Regions from separate parts of the Paenibacillus sp. FSL R10-2782 genome, predicted to be linked through region 3. Evidence: riboswitches for the same ligand, from Rfam matches in the RefSeq annotation. Region 3 holds a riboswitch; each other region holds the start of a gene.
What was found. A riboswitch is a leader RNA that binds a small molecule or an ion and turns the genes downstream of it on or off. The one in region 3 is predicted to bind cyclic di-AMP.
Positions count from the first base shown of each region.

Region 1: another riboswitch for cyclic di-AMP. It lies ahead of NST83_RS13105 (3D domain-containing protein); the one in region 3 lies ahead of NST83_RS00540 (C40 family peptidase).
Region 2: another riboswitch for cyclic di-AMP. It lies ahead of NST83_RS19450 (TrkH family potassium uptake protein); the one in region 3 lies ahead of NST83_RS00540 (C40 family peptidase).
Region 4: another riboswitch for cyclic di-AMP. It lies ahead of NST83_RS06490 (hypothetical protein); the one in region 3 lies ahead of NST83_RS00540 (C40 family peptidase).

Region 1 covers NZ_CP151951.1:2,903,253-2,906,362, reverse strand. Annotated here, with positions in the region: gene NST83_RS13115 (ABC transporter substrate-binding protein/permease) at 1-696, shown strand, start outside; gene NST83_RS13110 (amino acid ABC transporter ATP-binding protein) at 683-1,405, shown strand; cyclic di-AMP (ydaO/yuaA leader) riboswitch at 1,654-1,826, shown strand; gene NST83_RS13105 (3D domain-containing protein) at 1,834-2,502, shown strand; gene NST83_RS13100 (polysaccharide deacetylase family protein) at 2,678-3,110, opposite strand, start outside.
Region 2 covers NZ_CP151951.1:4,294,677-4,297,786, reverse strand. Annotated here, with positions in the region: gene NST83_RS19455 (type II CAAX endopeptidase family protein) at 1-784, opposite strand, end outside; cyclic di-AMP (ydaO/yuaA leader) riboswitch at 1,048-1,197, shown strand; gene NST83_RS19450 (TrkH family potassium uptake protein) at 1,574-2,914, shown strand; gene NST83_RS19445 (TrkA family potassium uptake protein) at 2,933-3,110, shown strand, end outside.
Region 3 covers NZ_CP151951.1:134,834-137,943, forward strand. Annotated here, with positions in the region: gene NST83_RS00530 (4a-hydroxytetrahydrobiopterin dehydratase) at 1-266, shown strand, start outside; gene NST83_RS00535 (GNAT family N-acetyltransferase) at 342-848, opposite strand; gene NST83_RS00540 (C40 family peptidase) at 1,152-1,652, opposite strand; cyclic di-AMP (ydaO/yuaA leader) riboswitch at 1,658-1,795, opposite strand; gene NST83_RS00545 (hypothetical protein) at 2,080-2,907, opposite strand; gene NST83_RS00550 (M1 family metallopeptidase) at 2,919-3,110, opposite strand, start outside.
Region 4 covers NZ_CP151951.1:1,402,424-1,405,533, forward strand. Annotated here, with positions in the region: tRNA gene NST83_RS06480 (tRNA-Leu) at 194-276, shown strand; gene NST83_RS06485 (glutathione peroxidase) at 432-917, opposite strand; cyclic di-AMP (ydaO/yuaA leader) riboswitch at 1,374-1,549, shown strand; gene NST83_RS06490 (hypothetical protein) at 1,665-2,060, shown strand; gene kdpA (potassium-transporting ATPase subunit KdpA) at 2,500-3,110, shown strand, end outside.

The sequences.
Region 1 (3,110 bases), 2.8 Mb from region 3:
AGTGCGCTCTCTGCGGATCGACAGGTTTCATCCAACAACATCGTGGATATATTTTGGAAATATCGCAGCTTTTACGCTACGGGTATCGGCTACACGTTGTTGTTGTCTGCGCTCGGGGTACTGTTCGGATTTATCATTGGTCTGATCATCTCTCTGCTGCGGATGAGTGGTGTACGTATCATTGAATGGTTGGGTACAGCCTACGTAGAGGTACTTCGTGGTACACCTATGCTGGTACAGCTTATGATCATCCATTATGGAGTTGCTTTGACGCTGGGCGTCAATTTTACGCCACTTCAGTCCGGTATTATTACGTTATCTCTGAATAGCTCGGCATATCTGGCTGAAATTTTCCGTGCAGGTATCCAGGCAGTGGACCGTGGTCAGATGGAAGCGGCCCGTTCACTCGGTATGGGACGAGGCAAAGCTATGCGTCACGTCATTTTACCGCAAGCGTTCAAGTCTGTACTGCCTGCGATCGGCAATGAGTTTATTACGATTATTAAAGAGTCCTCCATCATTTCTACCATCGGTATGGTGGATATTATGTATCAGGCCCAAGTCATTAAGAACATCACCTACGAAGGATTAAGTCCGTTCGTCATCGCGGCTGCTATTTATTTTGTAATGACATTCAGCTTGTCGAAGCTGTTGGGTTTATGGGAAAGGAAGTTGAGAGCCAGTGATCACCGTTAAACAACTGCGTAAATCGTTCGGCAAAAATGAAATTTTAAAAGGCATTGATATAGATATTGCAAAAGGCGAGGTTGTTGTCGTCATTGGCCCGAGTGGTTCGGGGAAAAGTACATTTTTACGTTGTATGAATCTGCTGGAGCAGCCGACCGATGGGGAGATTTTGTTTGAGGGCGAGCCGATTACAGCCCGTGGTCATAATATTAATGCGACTCGTGAGAAAATGGGGATGGTGTTCCAGCATTTCAATCTGTTCCCGCACAAAACGGTGCTGCAAAATCTGACGCTTGCGCCAACTCAGGTTAGAGGCCAGTCAGCAAAGGAAGCGGAGAAAATTGCGCTGGAGCTGCTGCGTACCGTTGGGCTTGAAGACAAAAAGGACACCTATCCCAATCAGCTTTCCGGCGGACAGAAGCAGCGGATTGCGATTGCACGCGCCTTGGCGATGCAGCCGCATGTGATGCTCTTCGATGAGCCGACTTCTGCTTTGGACCCTGAAATGGTCGGGGAGGTGCTGGACGTGATGAAGAAGCTGGCTGAGGGTGGCATGACGATGGTCATCGTGACACATGAAATGGGCTTTGCCCGCGAGGTAGGAGACCGCATTATCTTTATGGATAACGGTCAAATTGTGGAGCAAGGTACACCGGAGCAGGTTTTTGGCACTCCAAGCCATGATCGTACCCGGGATTTTCTTGCCAAGGTTTTGTAAGAAATGAGCTTGTAAAGGCTATGAAGCAAGCCCTCCGCGGTGGAAGTTTGACGGGAGGGCTTTTTTCTTTTTTTGTCATCCTCGTTCAGATTTTTGTAACTGATTTCGATTTCATGATGACAAAATTGTAACAGATGTAGTATGATATTCGGGGTTCCCAACATTTTCATGCAGATAAGGTTACAAAATTGTGATATTATGCAGTGAGCCAAAACTTACCGGGGCAGCAGACAGCTACATTTAGACGCTGAATGCGGGACCCAAAACCATGGGAAGTGCGGGGGACGTAACAACGGCAGTAACTTCTGATCCGTCTTCATACGAATGGATGGAAGGTGCCTAGGGGTGAATTGCACAAGCATAGGGCTTCTCCTGAGTCCGAATCCGACAGCTAACTTCGCAGGCATAACAGAGGAGGTACATATCTTTTGAAACATCTTAAACGTATTGGAAAAACAATGAAATTTGCGGTGCTGGCAGCAGCCATTGCAGGATTGGCGCAGACAGCCGGGGTAGCCGACGCCGCTTCGCTTCATACCGCCAAGGAAGGTGATACCTTCTTTTTACTTGCTCAACGTTACGGGGTATCTGTAGAGAATCTGCAAAAGGAGAACCCAGATCTTGCTGCCAGCAATATATATGCAGGAGTACAAATTAAGGTGCCGGACGAGAACAAGGTAAAGGCTGCTTCGGATTCAAAGCCTCAGCTTCTTTCAGATAAAGCGCCGGCAGGTGACGGTCAACAAGTTGAAGCATGGGGCAAAACATTTAACTACAGCAAAGTAGTTGACGTGAAGGCTACAGCGTATTCCGCAGCAACCAGTGAAAATGGAAAATGGGGAGCGGTGGATTATTTCGGAAATCCGCTTAAGCTTGGTACGATTGCGGTTGACCCAAACGTAATTCCGTTGGGTACGAAAGTGTTGGTTACAGGCTATTCCCACCCGGGTTTGCCGGATCATTCTTTTGTAGCCGTAGCACGCGATAAGGGTAGCGCCATTACGGGGAAACGGATAGATATTTTCATTCCAGGCAGCCCATCTTTTGTGAGTGACTTTGGTTTTCAGAATGTGAAGCTGTACGTCATTGATAAATAGGCTGTATAAGCAAATGAATTAAGTTTACATAATATATATTATGTAAACTATAATCTGTGATCTATAATCAAATAACTTAATCGCAGGTTCAGGATTCATATATGGGTTTTGTCGATTAAAAAAGGGCTGTCTTGACGAGCAGAATGCATCTGCTGGTAAGACAGCCCTTTTAATGTTATTTCCGCTCCGAGGTATGAAGTAGCCGTGGAACCGTGACAAATTTGTAGCCCTTGGCTTTCAGCGACTGAATGAGACCCGGCAGGGATTGAACAGTGCCTTTCAGATTGGAACTTTGACCTCCACCTGCATGCATTAAAATGATGGAGCCTGGTCCGGTAGCCGGGATCACATTACGCTGAATTTGTGTTTTACTGAGTCCCTTCCAATCGAGGGAGTCTACGTTCCAATTCACAATCATGTAGCCGTGACGACGCGCCCACTGGATCTGAGGCTCCGTAATTTCACCATAGGGTGGGCGGATCAGCTTGGGGCGAAAGCCAACGGTGGCCTCCAAAATATGTTCTGTTTTCTTAATCTGGTTGCGAAAGCGTTCCGGTGAAGCTTTCCTAAAATCCGGATGAGTATAGGAATGGTTGCCTAAGGCATGG
Region 2 (3,110 bases), 1.4 Mb from region 3:
AGGTCATCCAGTTTGCCCAGTACGTTTGTTTTTTGACATAATCCGTATAGGACGATGGGGCCGAAAAGCTTTGTGTAAACGAGCGAACATCCCCGTCTTCAAAAGTAAAGGCCAGTGTAAGCACCGAGGAACCGATTTTCTTATCGTCCACGGTATACTTCAATCCACCCTCGCCTGCGGTTGTCGCGAGCTTCAAGTCCGACGGCTTAAAGCCAAAGCGTTTTACCCAGGCTGTCGCTGCCTGCTCCTTCGCTTCCAGCGTCATGTCTCCCTCGGCTGCACGTACAAGCCTGCTACGTGCTTGCTCATCCGTAGAAATATCAGCTTGTGTGTAACTGGTGCTGGAGGTCATTCGTTTAAAGCTAACGACTTTGCCAGTGGACAAATCTACATGAATTTGCAGTTTGCTTTTGGAAGATGGTTCCTGCAAATCGACACGGAAGGTTTCGTAGGGATACCTTTTTTTCCAAATACGATCATACTGTTGAAGCAGCTTTTCTCTGGATAAATAACCGTACAAATCCGTCTCGGCCTGATAGGTCACCAGAGGCTCCTTAGACCGTAATTCGGTATAGCCCAGCTCGGAGCGGGCGAAGTCCAGTGCGTGCATGACTGCTTCCTGCTTGCTGATGACCTTGGCATTCGTCAGTGCTTCCGGATTCGGATTACTAAACGAGGGAATAAGCAATTGAAAGACAAAAAAGCAAATCAGGCCAATCCCGCCCAGCAAGCCTAATCTTTTGAAGTTGGCCGTGAGCACGACCGGTTTCCCGATAGGATTCATGAGTTTCCTCCTTAATCTGTAAATAAGAACATCCATTAAAGATATCATACTGCACAGGTTCCCGCCAACAGACCTACGATATTCATGAAAATGGAGTGAAAGCAGTTTAAAGTTTCAATAAAATTAGATAAGTTGCGATTAAAGGCGGCGTATTCTCCAATTACCGCTAATTTAACGTTATTTCGGCGAAATCGGTTTTGTGCTCTGTATATAGAAGGATTATAATCTGTTGAGACAATGCATATGAAATATATAGTTAACGATATACAATTGAGCCGAATTTCCATAGGAAAACGGGGGAACCATGTTACTGGGGTGAATTTTACAGCCGGTCCCGGACCGGAAGTGTGAATAGGGCATACTGTGCAGCCCGAATCCGTCAGCTAACCTCGTAGGCTGTGAACAGGAACCAAGTCAGGCACTCGGATTTCCGGTGTCTTTTTTTGTGTTATTAAAACGTAGCTGAGTTAAGCCCGCTTCGCGATCCATTTGATCTTCCGATCGCTGTTTTCTCTAAAAGAAACGGACTAAAGAAACTGAAAAGAGATTGGTGATTTTATGAGCTGGCAGTAGCGGAGGGGGCAGAATGGTTCTGAAGAAGCGAAGCGGTTGCCTGAAAGCTTTCCATAGGAAAGCTCGCATCGTAAGCATAAGCTACCACCGGATTTTAACCATTAAAAGGGCTTAAAAATCAGAAAAAAATCCGGGGGTAACAGCAATCATAAGAACAATCTGCACCCGGAGCGTCTCCATGCTCATAATTCACCAAGTAGGAGCAGTGATAAATAGATGAATCCCAATGCAAGATGGCTTCGGCTTTCTCCACCGCAGATATTCGTTGCGGGTTTTGCCATTATCATTCTTATAGGCAGCTTGTTGTTAATGCTGCCGATTTCCAATACAACGGGGAAGCCGCTTGCATTTATAGATGCTTTGTTTACAGCCGCCTCCGCAACCTGTGTTACAGGTCTTGTCGTTAAGGATACCGGTACCTTCTTTACCACCTTTGGTCAGGTGGTTATCGCTGCGCTGATTCAGATTGGCGGTCTCGGCTTTATGACGATGGCTACTTTGATTGCGCTGGTATTCAAGCGCCGCATTTCCTTGCGGGAGCGCCTGATTTTGCAGGAAGCGATGAACCAGACCTCTGTTGAGGGAATTGTCGGATTGATCCGCAGGGTGTTGCTGTACTCCCTAATCATTGAGGGCGTGTGCGCCACGATATTCGCGATTCGCTGGTCCTTTGATATGCCCGTAGGCAGGGCGATTTATTTTGGAATCTGGCATGCCATTTCCATGTTTAACAATGCGGGCTTTGATTTATTCGGTCACTTTCGCAGCCTGACAGGTTATGTGTATGATCCTATTGTTAATTTTACAGCTATGTTTCTGATTATTTCGGGTGGCATCGGCTTTGTGGTTATGTCGGACCTGGTAGAATACCGCAAGCGTGGGAGACTTTCCTTGCATACCAAGGTGGTACTCAGTATGACGGCTACCCTGATCGTAGTCGGCACGCTTGTCATCTTTGTATTCGAGTTTACCAATCCGAAGACACTGGGCTCGCTGGATTGGGGTGGAAAACTGCTGGGATCTTTATTCCAGTCCGTAACACCGCGCACCGCAGGTGCCAATACGTTAGATATCGCTGGCTTGCGACAGGCTACGCAGTTTTTCATCATTATATTGATGTTTATCGGTGCTTCTCCTGGCTCTACTGGAGGCGGGATTAAGACGACAACGTTTGCGCTGCTCATTGGAGCCGTGATTTCGATGCTGCGAGGTCGAGAGGATATTGTACTGTTCAAATACCGGCTTGCGCAGGGGCGAATTTACAAGGCTTTGACCATTACACTGCTGGGGTTGCTGTTTGTGATTGGCGTGACGATGATTTTGTCAGCAACCGAGGATCATCATTTTCTAATGATATTGTTCGAGGCGGTGTCTGCATTTGGGACGGTGGGATTGTCGATGGGACTTACACCTGATTTGACGTTTATAGGCAAGCTGGTCATTACCCTGACGATGTTTGCAGGTAGACTCGGCCCACTTACACTGGCGTATGCGCTAGGACCCAAAAAGGGTAAGGAATTATATCGTCATCCGGAAGGCAAAATGATTATAGGATAAGGGAGTTCTAGAGTAGATATGAAAACGCAGCAGTTTGTAGTTATTGGTTTGGGACGATTTGGCTCAAGCCTGGCTTTGCAATTGGTAGATATGGGGTGCGAGGTGCTAGGCATCGACCGGAATGAGGATGTTGTGGACAGTATGAGTGAGCTGTTGACGCATACCGTCGTGGCAGATGCTACAGATGAGGATTCGC
Region 3 (3,110 bases):
TGGAGAAGCTGGAGGGCTGGGAACTGGAGGAAGGACGATGGATTGTCCGGAAATATAATTTTTCCAGTTTTATGAAAGGGATTGCATTCGTGGATGAAGTTGCTGCTATATCGGAAGCATTTAATCATCATCCATTTATTACGATTGATTATAAGACCGTGACCCTGCGTTTAACCTCCTGGGATGACGGTGGCATTATGGCCGTGGATATTAAGGAAGCCCAACAATATAATGAAGCTTTTGAGAAAATGCGTAGCAGTCATTGAGCTAATCGTAGCCTGCCGTATGATAAAAGCGCCTTCGATATACAACAATGCTGTTGTATGCCGAAGGCGCTTTTATCATAGAACACGAGGCTGGTGGTCGGGATGATATACCATACAATGAAACGCCTTCTTGCCATCGGGAGTCTGACGTTCATAGGTATCGGTAAGCTCAAATCCGGCTGCCTTGTAAGCACGGATGGCGCGCCCATTCCAGGTCAGCACCTCCAGATCAATTTCATTCTCAGGATTGCGTCGTCTGGCTTCCTCGGCAATGGCACGGACAAATTCGGCGCCTCTGCCATGTCCACACAATCCGGGATGCATTCCCAGACCTAGCCGGGTCACGCCAATCATCGGGAAATATTGAGCAAATCCGGTTAGTATGTTCTCGTCGTCCAATACGGCTACGTATTGATCTTGGCGAAGCGAGGGGCTTCCAAATTCGACCTCAAGCGCCTTCATTTGTTCCCAAGGCAGCCAGCCGTATATATTGTAGGGTGGATCATAGCGCCACTCACATATCGCAGCCGCCTGCTGCTCGTCCATCGGCACGATTCGGTAGTTAGATATTGAGGCAGGCATGTCTTCCCGTCCTCCTTTTACAAGTACTTAAACCATTAACAACAGATTGTAGACAAGTTGCAGGGGATTGGCAAGCGTGTTTATTTCATACCCAAGTCGGGTATACATTCAATAAGAAGGCTTTACTGCTCATATGCTCCCCCCGCCGTGACGGTAAAACCGACGATGTTCGCAACAACTGAAACCTTTTGAGGTGTCAGTTCGTCAGTAAAGATAACGTTTCTGATGTCGCGGACATAAAAAACCGCAATTCGATTCCGGCCAGAATCAAATTGCGGCTCAGGTTAGCTTGCTGTTCGTTAGTTATTCTACGTTGTCGTCATCAGGAGTTTCAGAAGCTACAGCGTGGTAAGCATCTGTGCTCATAATTCTTTTGGCACCGACATATCGGTTAGCGTAATAATTTTCGTTCAGTGAGCTAACAACTACACCACGTGAAGATGAGGAGTGGGCAAATTTCCCTTCACCCATGAAGATACCTACATGGGAAATGCCTCTACCTGTGGTGTTGAAGAACACCAGGTCTCCAGGTCTCATTTCATCGCGGGATACGGAAGATCCCATTTTGAATTGTGATCCGGATTGATGCGGCAGTTTAATTCCCAGTTTTTGATATACATACATTGTGAAGCCGGAGCAATCGAATCCGTCGAGTGTAGTGCCTCCGCTTCTGTAGCTCGTTCCTTTGGTATCTTGGATGACCTGGTCCATCTTGGAGTCTGCAAATGCACTGCCGCCACCGAATGTAAAAGATGTAAAGGCAATGGCAAGACCCATGACTGCGATTGTTAGTTTCTTCTTCAAAAAAAATATACCCCTTCCAATGCCTGCGAGGTTAGCTTAAGGATTCGGTAGAAGGTTCCCCTATGACCACTCTGTTGCGAGATCAATTCACCCAAACTGGTTCCCCCGCTTCCTAGGTGCCAGGAATTAGGCTTAACTTAAGATGTGCACCTTGGAGAGCAGTATTCACGATAACGATGCTTTAAGGTAAAGGTTACAATAAAGATTACAAAGTTGTTACTATCAGTTCACTGCGATTATTGTAACAAAGTCGGCTGGCTTTGGCAAATGTTTCATCGCAAAAAGTTACAAAAAAATCTGCTCCCTTTATCGCGGGAACAGATTTTGTTAAGAGTATTCAGTTATGTGCCGTTTACATGGATAGGAATGGATATAGATAGTCGCCTTTCGACAGCCAGAAATTGCTCAGGAGGAACGGAGTGGGGGTTCAACCTCTGCCGGAGATATCGGTATGCCATAGGCGGTACTGTGAACTGATGTGCCATAGCCTGACCAGACTGGTAACAAAATGATACGTTTGCTGGAGAATGAGTGCCAGCATGCCAGTCCAAATCATCGCCACCGTGCCGAATAGGCCAAGGACAAGCAGCACACCTGCGCCGAGCAGAAGCGAAATACCGATAGCCGGGAGGATTTGGCGAAAGAAGGCGAGCAGCGACGGCAGTATGGCGTGACCACCTACGGTGCCTAACTGCATGTACAGGATGCACTGGCGGATGAACCAGCCATAGGCGATCCAACCGATGGCATAGGGCAGCACATGCAGCAGATAGGCGGGAGATTGCAGCGCCCCGGCTACGATAGGGTAGAGCCTCGGCACCACCCAGAAAGCAGGGAGCAGCAGGAGCCCAAGCTCGATGATGTAATAGATAATAGATGATAAACCATGACGTTTCATTCCACGGAAGAAAGACAGACTTTGCGGCTCGGTTGCATGGGTGTGCAGACTTTGGTATATTCCCGCCCGGATGAAGGGGGTAATCAGTATACGCAGCGCCGTTGCCCCCAGTAGTATCCACAGATACATATGAACCTCCCGGTTGTCCGTCAGGGCAATATGGCTCTCCATCCAAAACAAGGTCTTTCCCAGTTCGTTTTGACCCTGGTCAGGGTAGCGCAGCAGCAGGGGAGTAACGGCGGATTGTACCACTCGATAGAGAAAAACGCCCCATAGCAGTCGATACAGAAACAGAATGATGACAATATAAAATTGTATGCGCACAAGCGCCCAGCCTTCTTTTATAACAATACGCATCTATAGACACCTCACCATGACAGACTTCCAAGCATTGTCTCCAGCAGCTTGGTTACACTTATGCTCCAACGGGTCTGTGTTTTCTCGTCCAGTTCGGCCTTCAGGTTGTTGTTGATATGCTTGTTCTCCAGTGCAATCGTGTACAGTGGATCAACAATCACATGAGAGACCGGGGATGCACTTTTAAGTCGATAGGTGGTGCT
Region 4 (3,110 bases), 1.3 Mb from region 3:
AAACGGATTAAGAAAAATTTTAGAGTTATTATGTAATATATATTTACACTTGTAGTACTAATATGTCAAATTAAATATTTTTATAGCTTTTACGTGTTAGTTTATTTCACTTCATAAAATATTATTGTATTTATGTTTACAAATAGAATATAAGGGAGTATAATAAATCTGTTGCCTCAAAACATTAGAATTTGCGGTCGTGGTGGAATGGCAGACACGCTATCTTGAGGGGGTAGTGGGCGTACGCCCGTGGAGGTTCGAGTCCTCTCGACCGCATTACATGCAAGACACAGCTAAAAAGCATCCTGACACGTTTTTGACGTGATTGGATGCTTTTTTGTTATATAAGCTGAACAAAAATATCCCTTTTTCCTATCCACAGGAGCAGCCATTGGGATTGGCTGCTTGTGAGAAGGTGATGAAAAAGCCTGTCAGCTTTGCTGCAAGAGCTTCTCGATGTCCCCCGCCAATTTATCCGGAGTTGTCTGTGGGGCATAGCGCTTAAATACGTTACCTTCGTGTGTAATCAAAAATTTAGTAAAATTCCATTTGATCGCTTTGGAGCCTAATACGCCCGGAGCTGTTTGGGTGAGGTAGCGAAATAAAGGGTGCGCCTGATCGCCATTGACATCTATTTTGGCAAACATCGGAAACGTAACTCCATAGTTAATCTGGCAAAACTCCGAAATGTCCTCGCTGGAGCCCGGCTCTTGCTTGGCAAACTGGTTGCTGGGAAACCCCAAGATTTCAAGACCCTGCTCATGGTATTGGTCATATAGCTCTTGTAGCGCCTTGTATTGGGGGGTTAGCCCGCATTTGCTGGCTGTATTCACGATAAGCAGCACTTTTCCTTCGTATGTGGACAACGGAAGCTCTTTCCCTTGCAGGGTTTGTGCATCATATTCATAAACGGTCATGGTTTTCCTCCTAATTTGATATTCTACAATTAAATTGTAAGAAATTTAACGAAGGGCTGCAAGTCTATAAATAGATGTAATGCGCCATCTGCTACTGTAAAATCGTATTTTGTCCAAAACGGCAAATGGCACTGCAAATGGGGCAAATAGCGGTGTTTCTCATGGTGAAAACAGGTTCAATCGGCGTTTATCAGGTACATACAGCACTTTTTCTTTCTCTTTTACAAAAAATACTCCCCATACGCCAATATTGACATGCCTCTTCATTTTCGAAAAGGGATGAAAAACCGAGATTGAAGGAGCTGGGAGAAGGATATTTATGTTGTAAGCGCTATTATTAATCTTTTATGCTCCAAAGACCGATTTATAACCCTGCAGGTGAGCTTTACAGTGTTCCTTGCGCGGGTGTATGATTCAAGACGTAATTTCAAATGAAGTGAATGAAGCAGCAACGAATTGTCTATAGCGCTGAATTTTGCAGTTGCAAAAGCGGGGGAACCAAAGGAGATCTATTCGGCTTTTAAAGGGCCGTGTGTCTCATGGGGTGAATTTTCTGGCCAAGTGCCAGAAATAGGGCGACTCTCACGTCCGAATCCGACAGCTAACCTCGTAAGCGTACAGGGAGAGGCAACAAACCGCCGTGTGCAGCCATGGTTTATTTTATCATGGTTACGTAAGAAGCCGGAGGAAAGCCTTTTTCCTTTGGCTTCTTTTTGTTGTCTTTTTATACCGGGAGAGGAGCTACTGATGGAAGGTCGGCTAATCATTGTCACTGCACCGAATGAATCGGGCAGAAATTTTGTGAAATTGCTTATGTACAAAAAACTGGCGTTTGCGGTTCTGACGAATAGCGCTCAGGAGGAACGACAGCTCAAAAAAATGGGTGTGGAGCATGTTGTGCGCATCAATACGATGCAAGCGGGGAAATGGAATTTTCCCAAAAAAGAAATTGGCTGCGTGTATTTGTTTGAGAACAGCTTGAATCTGACGTGCCGTTTTCTGCAAATATGCCGGCCGCTGACATCAGATTCGGTCTATGTCATTACACAAGGCTGTAATCCTCAAGGGATTTATCGAGGTTTGGGAGCAGACCATGTGATCTACACTTTGAATGGAGAGGTGGGTTTCCTGCTGAACGGATAGTCGCTTAGGTATGCTGGTATACATTAAAATTTGCGAATTTAGTTGTATAGCGATTTTACAAGAGTGTAAGAATGATGAATTAAGGATTGGTACGGGAGGGTATGAACATGATGGATATATACATGCTGCTCGTGATGGCTGTGAGTTACGGAGTGATACTGCTGTTTGTACGCTGGTGTGATGCGCAGACCTCCAAGGGAGGGCGAAAAGGATGATAGTTATGCTTACGCTTACTGCTATTGTATTTGTGTATTTAATCTACGCACTCCTGAATCCTGAAAAGTTCTAATCAGCTAAACAGGATCAAGCGGGCGGGGGACAGCAGATCATGAGTGAAGCATCAGAGGCAGCGGGTTTTCGCAAACGTGTGCAATCGACCGGTGCGATGAACCCGTCTGTTGTTCCAAACGCAGGAGTATTTTGGAGGAGGGAATAGATGATGGAGCTGCTGCAAATTGGAATTGTGATTGTGATATTGCTGCTCCTGGTGAAACCAGTGGGCACCTATATATATCATGTATTCTCCAACGAACCGAATCGGACGGATCGGGTGTTTGGCGGAACGGAGAAGCTGATTTATAAGGTTATAGGATTGAAAAAGCTGGAGAGCATGCGTTGGACCACGTATGTGATGAGCTTTATTGCTACGAATGTCGTGCTTGTGGCGATCAGCTATGTGCTGCTGCGCTTGCAGGGACTGCTCCCCGGTAATCCGGTGGGAAACGGCAATATGGAGGCGTCACTGGCCTTTAACACGGTGATCAGCTTTATGACCAATACGAATCTCCAGCATTATAGCGGAGAAAGCGGACTTACGTACCTGACACAGATGGCGTTTGTTACGATGATGATGTTCACTTCGGCTGCTTCCGGTTTTTCGGTTGCTGCGGCTTTTATGAGGGGATTGACGCGGCGCGGAGAAGGAATGGGCAACTTTTTTCAGGATTTTATCAAAGCGATTATACGGATTTTCCTGCCGCTGGCCTTTGTGCTTACGCTGGTGCTGGTTGGATTGAAAGTACCGCAGACGCTTCAGCCTGCGGCGGATAT